Regions from separate parts of the Chryseobacterium sp. KBW03 genome, predicted to be linked through region 3. Evidence: riboswitches for the same ligand, from Rfam matches in the RefSeq annotation. Region 3 holds a riboswitch; each other region holds the start of a gene.

Region 1 (2,203 bases), on a different contig from region 3:
TTTCAGAAGAAAGTCAAAATCTCCGGAAATATTATAGCACTCAGCAACTTCCTCAATTTCTAAAATTTCTTTTACAAAATCATAGCCTACAGACCTGTCGTGAATTTTTAGTTTGATCTGACAGAAAACGGTAAACCCACGGTTGAGCTTTTCAGCATCAAGAACAGCAGCATATCTTTTTACAAATCCGTCCTGTTCCAGTCTTTTTACCCTTTCAAAAACCGGCGAAGTAGAAAGGTTTACTTCTTTTGCCAGTTCTTTTACGGTCAGTTTTGCATTTTTCTGGAGCAGCCTGAGCAGCTGTACATCCTTATCATCGAGTTGTTCCACAGAATATTATTCTTTTATAGTATTAAAACAGTCAAATTTACAGAATTATATGCTTTAATTTTATTTTTCAAAAGATTAATTTGCTTAATTAATTTACTTTGATTGTGTTTTTATTCTGTATTATTAATTTTACACAAAATTAAAAACTTTTACTGATGGCGATTGTTATCAATAAAAGTACAGTTCTTTAAAGATACTTCATCAAACAGGAAAGGTTTTACGTAAGGTAAATTAATAGGGAATCGTGTGAGAATCACGAGCTGTCGCGCAACTGTAAGTAACACACCAAAGGTTTCTGTCCTTGCATATCCACTGCCAAAGCGGGAAGGATGACAGAAGCTGTTACAAGTCAGGAGACCTGCCTTTACTGAATTGACAATGCTTTCGCGGTCTGAAGCTTTTGGGTCATACAGATGATATATCGGATAATGCATTTTTTCGTGTGAGAGAAATTGTACCGTTCGCTATATTACTATTTTCCAAAAACTCTTTACCCAAAGCATTATGAAACATTTTAAAGGGCTTTATCATTAAGTTTAATTAAAAAGTTTAAAAAATGCAAACTCACATTCTGGGCTATCCGCGTATTGGTAGCAAAAGAGAACTCAAAAAAGCCTGCGAGCAATATTGGTCAGGTAAAATTCTTCTGGAAGAACTTCTGAATACAGGCAGAACTATCTGTAACCAAAACTGGAATATTCAGAAAGAAGCAGGAATTGATCTTATTCCGTGTAATGATTTCTCATATTATGATCAGGTATTGGACATGAGCCTTGTAGTAGGAGCAATCCCGGCACGTTATCATGAAGTGGTGCTGAAAAAGAATAATTCTGAACTGGATCTTTATTTTGCCATGGCAAGAGGATATCAGAAAGAAGGATTGGATATCACAGCAATGGAAATGACCAAGTGGTTTGACACCAATTATCACTATATCGTTCCCGAATTTTATAAAAACCAACAGTTTAAGCTAAGCTCGGATAAAATTTTCAATGAATTTGCAGGAGCAAAACAGGCGGGAATCAACGCAAAACCAGTTATTATCGGACTTGTTTCTTATCTTCTTTTAGGAAAAGAAAAAGAAGAAGGATTTGATAAACTGGATCTGGCTGGAAATCTTCTTCCCGTATACACAGAGATCTTAACCAAGCTTCAGGAGCAGGGCGCAGAATGGATTCAGTTTGACGAACCTTTTCTGGCGTTGGATTTAACGGAGAAAGCGAAAGAAACTTATCATTTTGTTTATTCTGAAATAAGAAAACGTTTCCCGAAACTGAAATTTATTGTTGCTGCATATTTTGACGGATTGAAAGATAATGTATCGCTTGCTGCTTCACTTCCTGTGGATGTACTGCATATCGATCTTGTAAGAAATCCTGAGCAGTTGGATGATATTCTGAATGGTATTCCGGAAAGCTTAAGTCTTTCATTAGGAGTGGTGGATGGAAGAAATATCTGGAAAAATGATTATGAAAAGTCATTGTCCTTCATCAAAAAAGCTGTTGAAAAATTAGGATCTGAAAGGATTTTAATTGCTCCATCTTGTTCATTGCTTCACTCACCTTGTGATCTGGATTTTGAAACCCATCTGAATGCTGAGATTAAAAACTGGCTGGCTTTCGCCAAACAGAAAGTAGAAGAAGTAGTAACGCTTAAAGAGCTGGCTTCCGGAACAGAAAATGAACAGATTCTTGCAACATTTGAAGACAATAAAAAAGCAATTGCAAGCAGAAGAACGTCGTCTCTTATTCATAATGATAAAGTGAAGCAAAGGGCCCATGCTGTCACTGAAAAGGATGCTCAAAGAATAAATACATTCAAAATCCGTAAAGAAGAACAGCAAAAAGAATTACAGCTTCCTTTATTCCCAACG
Region 2 (2,203 bases), on a different contig from region 3:
CTGATGGGAATTTATCAGCTGATGAGCTCTAAAGATAATTTCCACCATCTGAGTGGAGGTTTAGGAGTGAAAATTCCTTTGGGAAAATTTGATGAAAAAGGAGTTTCCGGTGTTAATCCGAGTTTTCAGCTGGGAACCGGAAGCTGGGATTATCAGGCCGCTTTGAATTATAAGTTTCAGAAAAATAAAGTGGCGGTAATGGTCAATACAGACTATACGATCAAGACGGAGAATAAGAAAAATTACCGTTTTGGAAACCAATGGAACTATGCTGCGACAGGTTTTTATCAGGTTGCGGGATATGAAAAATCTATATTTTCTGTAAAAACGGGCGTTCAGGGAGAAGTGTATGCCCAGAATAAACAATTCGATGAAGCTTTACCCAATACTGCTGGAAGTGCGTTATATGGGAAACTAGGATTTGAAGCCTCTTATAAAAAACTGAGTTTGGGAAGTGAGATAATGCTTCCCATGTACACTCATCTGGCAGGAGGAGATATTGAAGCAAAATCGAGATTCAGTATTTTTCTGAATATTGGAATTTAAAGTGAAACCCTTAATAAAATGATGTTAAAGCTCCTTCGGGAGCTTTAATTGTTTATGAATCATGATTTTAATTGGGGGTTAGGAATAATTCTTTATCTTTGCCGAAATTTGGTGAGCCCTAAAAAGCTCTTAAAAGGGAATCCGGTGAAAATCCGGGACAGACCCGCTGCTGTAAGCTCCACACCAAGATTTTTGAAGAATATATCCACTGTTTTTTTTAATGGGAAGGATTTCAAAAATGGAGTAAGTCAGAAGACCTGCCAGAAAATAATCGTTTGACGCTTTCGTGGAATAAAGCTTAGGACATCAATGATTCTGTGCAGTGATAGCTGTGCTTTGTCGTTGTTTTCTTATATCCATTAGCGTCATCATTATCTTAAATGAGCTAATGGCAGCAAAACTAACTACTTCTACAATTCATAAAGCTGTTTTCACAATACTGGTGATAACATCTCAACTTTTGTTTTCTCAAACCAAGAAAAAAGATAGTCTGGAGGAAGAGACAATTAAAGGAATCAATCTTTACAAAAAGAATTTTAAAGAAATCCTTCCGGCACAAACCTTACAGGGCGAGCAGCTGGAAAGACTGAACAGCCACTCTGTTGCAGATGCTCTGCGGTATTTCTCCGGTGTTCAGATCAAAGACTATGGAGGGTTGGGTGGTTTGAAAACCATTAATATCCGAAGTATGGGAAGCCAGCACGTTGGTGTTTTCTATGATGGAATTCAACTGGGAAATGCCCAAAACGGACTGGTAGATCTGGGAAGATATTCTTTGGACGATCTGGAAGAAATATCATTGTATAACGGGCAGAAAAGTGAAATTTTCCAACCTGCAAAGGATTTCGGGTCTTCGGGATCTATCTATTTACAGCCGAAAACACCGGTATTTAAAGGAACAAGAAAAACCAATCTTGTGATCAGAGCAAAAAGTGCTTCTATTGATCTTTTCAACCCGTCATTCCGATTGGAACAGAAGATTTCAGACCGGGTTTCTGCCAGCTTCAGTGGAGAATTTATGCAGAGTGACGGAATTTACAGATTTCGGTATGCAAAGAAATATCCCGATGGCCAGCAGGCTTATGATACCATTGCAAAAAGACAGGATTCGGATATCAAAGCAAAACGTTTTGAAACTTCTCTCAACGGAACTTTAAATAACGGAAGCTGGAATATCAGAGGCTATGGTTATATTTCAGACCGTGGAATGCCGGCGCCTATTGTTAACGGTCGTTTTGGAGGCAGAGGCGCAAGGCTTTCCGATGAAAACTATTTCGTACAGGCTAACCTGAGAAAAAAGCTGTTTCCAAAATTTGAAACCCAGCTGAAGGCAAAATTTGCTTACGATTATACCCATTTCATGGATACGGTTCGTTCGCAGTCTATTATTTATACCGATAACACCTATATCCAACGAGAACTCTATCTTTCCTCATCCAATATCTATTCTATCACACCCAATTGGGATGTCAGCCTGAGTGGGGATTTTCAGTACAATAATCTGGATGCCAATCTGGATAATTTTTCTTATCCTACCCGTTACACCACATTGGTAGCAGTGGCAACGACTTATCAGTGGAACAGGTTCAAAATCCTGGGAAGCCTTTTAGGAACCTTTACTTTTGAAGAAGTAAGAAAAAACAAAAGGCCGGGAGAT
Region 3 (2,203 bases):
AGAGGGATATGCCAATGTACGGGTTCATAAAGACAATTACCGAAAAATTGTAGACAAGATCCGTATGCGTAAAGGAGATGTATTCGTTTATGTAAAGCCTGCTCCCGGAGAAACAGAATGGATCTGGATCAAATATCCTGAAAAACAGGATGATGACAAACCGTTTGTACGTTATGAAACTCTTGATAAAGAAGGAATGGTCAATAAAGAACGTATTGCTTATATCGATCAGCTTCCGGCGTATACTCCTTCAAAATCTAAAAACGGGAGATCACTTATTTTCACAGACAATTCTGATCCGAAAATTCCTACCGCTCAAAGAAGCAAGGTTGTGATTGATGTCTATCCTTCCAACGCGGGCTACCGTAAAAAGGAAAAAGATGCGGAAGGAAAGCTCCTTACCATCGATAAAGTAAAGCCCTGGGGAATTGGAAACGACCTTCCTGAAGGGATGACCGAGATCAAATCGATCAGAGTACAGCAGCCCGGAAGAGGTTCTGTTTTTGTAAGAGAAGCGATCAAAAATATGTTCCAGCCTACCATGGATTTTGAGAACATTGGGGTAACCTCTCTTGACAATGACAATATTTTCCTATACATGATAAATGGTTCGGGAGAGAACAGATATACCACTCTCTGGACGATCAAGAAAGGGAGAGTAATCAGCCAGATTATTTACCATAATCCGGAATAAATTCATTATTTTTGCACTCGAAAAGTTTTACACTTATTCATCACAGAAATTGGTTCTGCATCACTGCAGATTAAAAGGGAACCGTGTGAAAATCACGGACTGTCGCGCAACTGTAAGTAACTGAAATCTTTATCAAAGATCCACTGTGCGAGGCATGGGAAGGAGATAAAGATGTTACGAGTCAGGAGACCTGCCTTTTTCTTAAACATGTAACTTTCGCGATTTGAAGTTGTATTGATCTGATGGATTGTTTCAGGAATTCTATAAGTTCCTGTCATTATTCTGTTATTTTAATATCATTTTATTTCGCTTTAATTAATAATGATATATGACTACAGAAGAAAGAATTGAAGCATCCGAAACCAGAATCTTTAAAGCGGTTTTCCCTAACACAACCAATCATTATGATACCCTTTTTGGAGGTACGGCGATGCAGCTGATGGACGAAGTAGCTTTTATTACCGCAACCCGATTTGCAAGAAAAAGAGTGGTAACAGTGAGCAGTGACAAGATCGATTTCAAGAAACCTATTCCTGCCGGAACGATTGTTGAGTTGATCGGAAAAGTGTCATACGTAGGAAAAACCAGTATGAAAGTAAATGTTGAAATCTACACCGAGCAGATGTATTCCTATGAAAGAGAAAAAGCCATTGTAGGTGATTTCACTTTTGTAGCAATAGACGAGTTCAAGAAACCAATCCAGATACTATAAATAATAAGCTTCGGGCGGCCTTTGGCCGCCCGAAATTTTTCTATTCTCACTGAAATTATTTCAAAACTTTTTCTGTTTCCAGACTTCTGTTCAGCAGCAGTTCAAAAGCCTCTCCCATTTCATCTGAGGCTCTTGTGATCGCATTTTCAAGTATATTTCTGATTTGCTTTTCTGTTACTCCGGCTTCCGTCCAGCTCTTTCCTGAAGTATGGGAATTTAAGATAAATGGCATGATTCTGTCTATTCCACAGGCAAAAACAGCATCCGGTGTTTTCTCTTCTTCAAACTCAAGCCAAAGATTAAAAAATTCCGAACGTAAAGGTTCATCCAGAATTCCGAAGATCTTCTGAGCAGAAGCTTTCTCTCTTTCAAACTTTCCTACCATTGCTTTTTCATCAAAAATAAAAGTGTCTCCGGCCTCTATTTCCACAAGATCATGAATGGAAAGCATTCTTATCACCCTTAACAAATCTATATCGGTGCGGTTTTTTGCATAGGGATAAAGTATCTGAGCCAGAATGATAATCTGCCAGGAGTGTTCCGCTGTATTTTCTCTTCGGGAATCGTCTGCATTATAATTTCTTCTCTGTACATTTTTCAAAGCATCCACTGCCAGGATAAAATCGATTTCTTTCTGAATTTTCATCTTACTTCTTATTTTCTATTATATTGATCTGCAGGATATACCTTCGTTTTGGTATTCCATTTATTATTGATCTTTTCTTTTGTTATTACTTTTACCTGATCTTCATTAGTCGTATCTTCTTCCTTTTCAAAGACCATATCCAGTCCTTTAT
Region 4 (2,203 bases), 170 kb from region 3:
TACAGATAATAACGGAAATAATGTAGGCGAGGCAGGAGGAATTTCTGCTGATGGAAATACCATCATAGGAGCAGCTAATCCTAATCCCTATGTCTGGAATGCCACAAGCGGGCTTACTTATATAACACATCCTAATGCTTCTTTCAATTTCAAAGGAGGAGCTACGGGAATTTCGGCAGACGGGAAAACGGTGATTGGATATTACAGGGCATTTGGAGCGCCTCCAATGTCGGGAGAAGGCTTTATCTGGACTTCATCCACCGGAAGGATCAATCTGAATGATTATGCAGTATCCTTAGGAATTGCAACGAATGGAGTAACAATGGGACTTCCCCTGGCCATTTCACAGGACGGAAAGAAAATTGCGGGAACGGGAACTAATGCCTCCGGTCAGATAGTCGCTTTTTATCTGGATACCTCTGAATTTTTATCAGTAAATGATACAATGAAAGAAAAAAACAATATTGGTATTTATCCTAATCCTGTAACTCATACACTTTATTTTAAAGGAACAGGAAAAATAGAGAAAGCTGAAATATATAATTTGGTTGGACAAAGGGTGAAAACATTCAATACTGTAGAAGAGCAGTTGAATGTTTCATCCTTGCCAAAAGGAAACTATATTCTACAATACTCAGTGAAAGGAGAAAAACAAGCCTATAAATTCATAAAAAATTAAACATATATAAATAGTAAAAGTAGTGGGATGAATGGCCGTTTTCAATGTTGAAAGCGGCTGTTCTTTTTGTATTTAATTAGCAGAGAGATAAGTTTTTTTAAGCATAAGTCCGGTTTTTGGCGAATACATATAAAAAGCTATCTTTGCAAGAAATTTGGTTTCCAGTATATTGGAATGAAAAGGGAATCGGGTGTAACCCCCGGACTGTCCCCGCAACTGTAAATCGCAACAAAAGTTTCTGCAAAAAACCACTGTCTAAAAACGGGAAGGAGCAGAATGCGAAAGTCAGGAGACCTGCCAACATTATAATAAAAAAAACATATTGCTTTCGGAGGAAAAGTAAAAGAGTATGGATATAAAAAGATCTTTAGTACTGCTTTTTTCATCTTATGGCTGTTTTCTTTTTGGACAAGAGAAGACCATTGACACTATTTATGTCTTCGACAACCAGATGAATAGGGTGAAACTTTTTCATCCCGTAAAAACAATTTCGGCAGAAGAGGCCGAGAAAAACTCCAGTAACCTTTCAGAACTCCTGAGATTTCAGTCGCAGGTTTATATCAAAGAAAATGGGCGTGGTGCTGTTTCTTCACCATCTTTCAGAGGAACTACTGCTCAGCAGACGGCTTTTGTATGGAACGGAATTAATATCAACTCCAATTTTTTAGGACAGGGGGATATCAATAATATTGCTTTGTTCGGATATGACCAGATTGGTATAAAAGCCGGCGGTGGAAGTGTAGTATATGGAAGTGGCGCGATCGGGGGAAGTATACACCTGAATAATACCCTTGATTTTAATAAAGGTTTCCATGGTTCATTATTTTCTGAAGTAGCTTCTTTTAATACCTATAATAATTTTGTAAAAGGATCTTACAGCAATGATAAGTTCAGCTTTAAAGCTTCCGGAAATTATTCTGTAAGCGAAAATGATTATAAGGTAAGCGATCTGAATTATATCAACAGAAACGGAAGTTATTACAATACGACATTCAATGTAGGAGCATCCTATAAGATCAACAGTGATCATAAAGTTTCGTGGCAGAGCCAGTTTTTTGATTCTTCACAGCATTTTCCTGTATATGAAGAAACGGGAACCAAAACAAAATATAAGACCCAAAGTGTAAGAAGTCTTCTTTCGTGGGATTGGAACAAAACAAAGTTCAGTAACTCCTTGAAAGCGGCTTATACAGAAGAGAACTTTCAGTATTTCGGTTCGCTAAATCTTCCTAAATCAAGTGGTGGAACAGGGAAAAATTATATCTTTAAAAATGATTTTAATTATTTCCTGAATTCAAAATGGAATTTTAACCTTATTGGGGAATTTCAGGTCAATAAAGGGGAAGGGTATCAGAGCGGAATATCCAGCGTCAGTAGAAATATTGGTTCTGTTTCCGGATTGTTGAGATATTTTGCAACGAAAGACCTTCGTTTTGAGGGTGGATTTAAGAAAGACTTCGTGGAAGATGTAAAGTCACCGTTTTTGTATTCATTCTCCGGAAAATGGAGCGCTGCAAAATGGTA

Evidence for each region. Region 3 has a riboswitch for cobalamin ahead of DBR39_RS13445 (acyl-CoA thioesterase). Riboswitches for the same ligand answer to the same signal wherever they lie in the genome.
Region 1: it holds a riboswitch for cobalamin, as region 3 does, so the genes downstream of both, metE (5-methyltetrahydropteroyltriglutamate--homocysteine S-methyltransferase) here and DBR39_RS13445 (acyl-CoA thioesterase) in region 3, are expected to answer to the same signal.
Region 2: it holds a riboswitch for cobalamin, as region 3 does, so the genes downstream of both, DBR39_RS08680 (TonB-dependent receptor plug domain-containing protein) here and DBR39_RS13445 (acyl-CoA thioesterase) in region 3, are expected to answer to the same signal.
Region 4: it holds a riboswitch for cobalamin, as region 3 does, so the genes downstream of both, DBR39_RS14285 (TonB-dependent receptor plug domain-containing protein) here and DBR39_RS13445 (acyl-CoA thioesterase) in region 3, are expected to answer to the same signal.

The regions. Positions count from the first base shown of each region.
Region 1 is NZ_QAJO01000003.1:94,019-96,221, forward strand. Features, by position in the region: gene DBR39_RS04340 (Lrp/AsnC family transcriptional regulator) at 1-330, opposite strand, end outside; cobalamin riboswitch at 526-711, shown strand; gene metE (5-methyltetrahydropteroyltriglutamate--homocysteine S-methyltransferase) at 887-2,203, shown strand, end outside.
Region 2 is NZ_QAJO01000004.1:141,628-143,830, reverse strand. Features, by position in the region: gene DBR39_RS08685 (transporter) at 1-546, shown strand, start outside; cobalamin riboswitch at 639-826, shown strand; gene DBR39_RS08680 (TonB-dependent receptor plug domain-containing protein) at 935-2,203, shown strand, end outside.
Region 3 is NZ_QAJO01000005.1:432,627-434,829, forward strand. Features, by position in the region: gene DBR39_RS13440 (hypothetical protein) at 1-694, shown strand, start outside; cobalamin riboswitch at 728-907, shown strand; gene DBR39_RS13445 (acyl-CoA thioesterase) at 1,023-1,406, shown strand; gene DBR39_RS13450 (HD domain-containing protein) at 1,462-2,052, opposite strand; gene DBR39_RS13455 (XAC2610-related protein) at 2,061-2,203, opposite strand, start outside.
Region 4 is NZ_QAJO01000005.1:601,272-603,474, reverse strand. Features, by position in the region: gene DBR39_RS14290 (T9SS type A sorting domain-containing protein) at 1-679, shown strand, start outside; cobalamin riboswitch at 818-996, shown strand; gene DBR39_RS14285 (TonB-dependent receptor plug domain-containing protein) at 1,029-2,203, shown strand, end outside.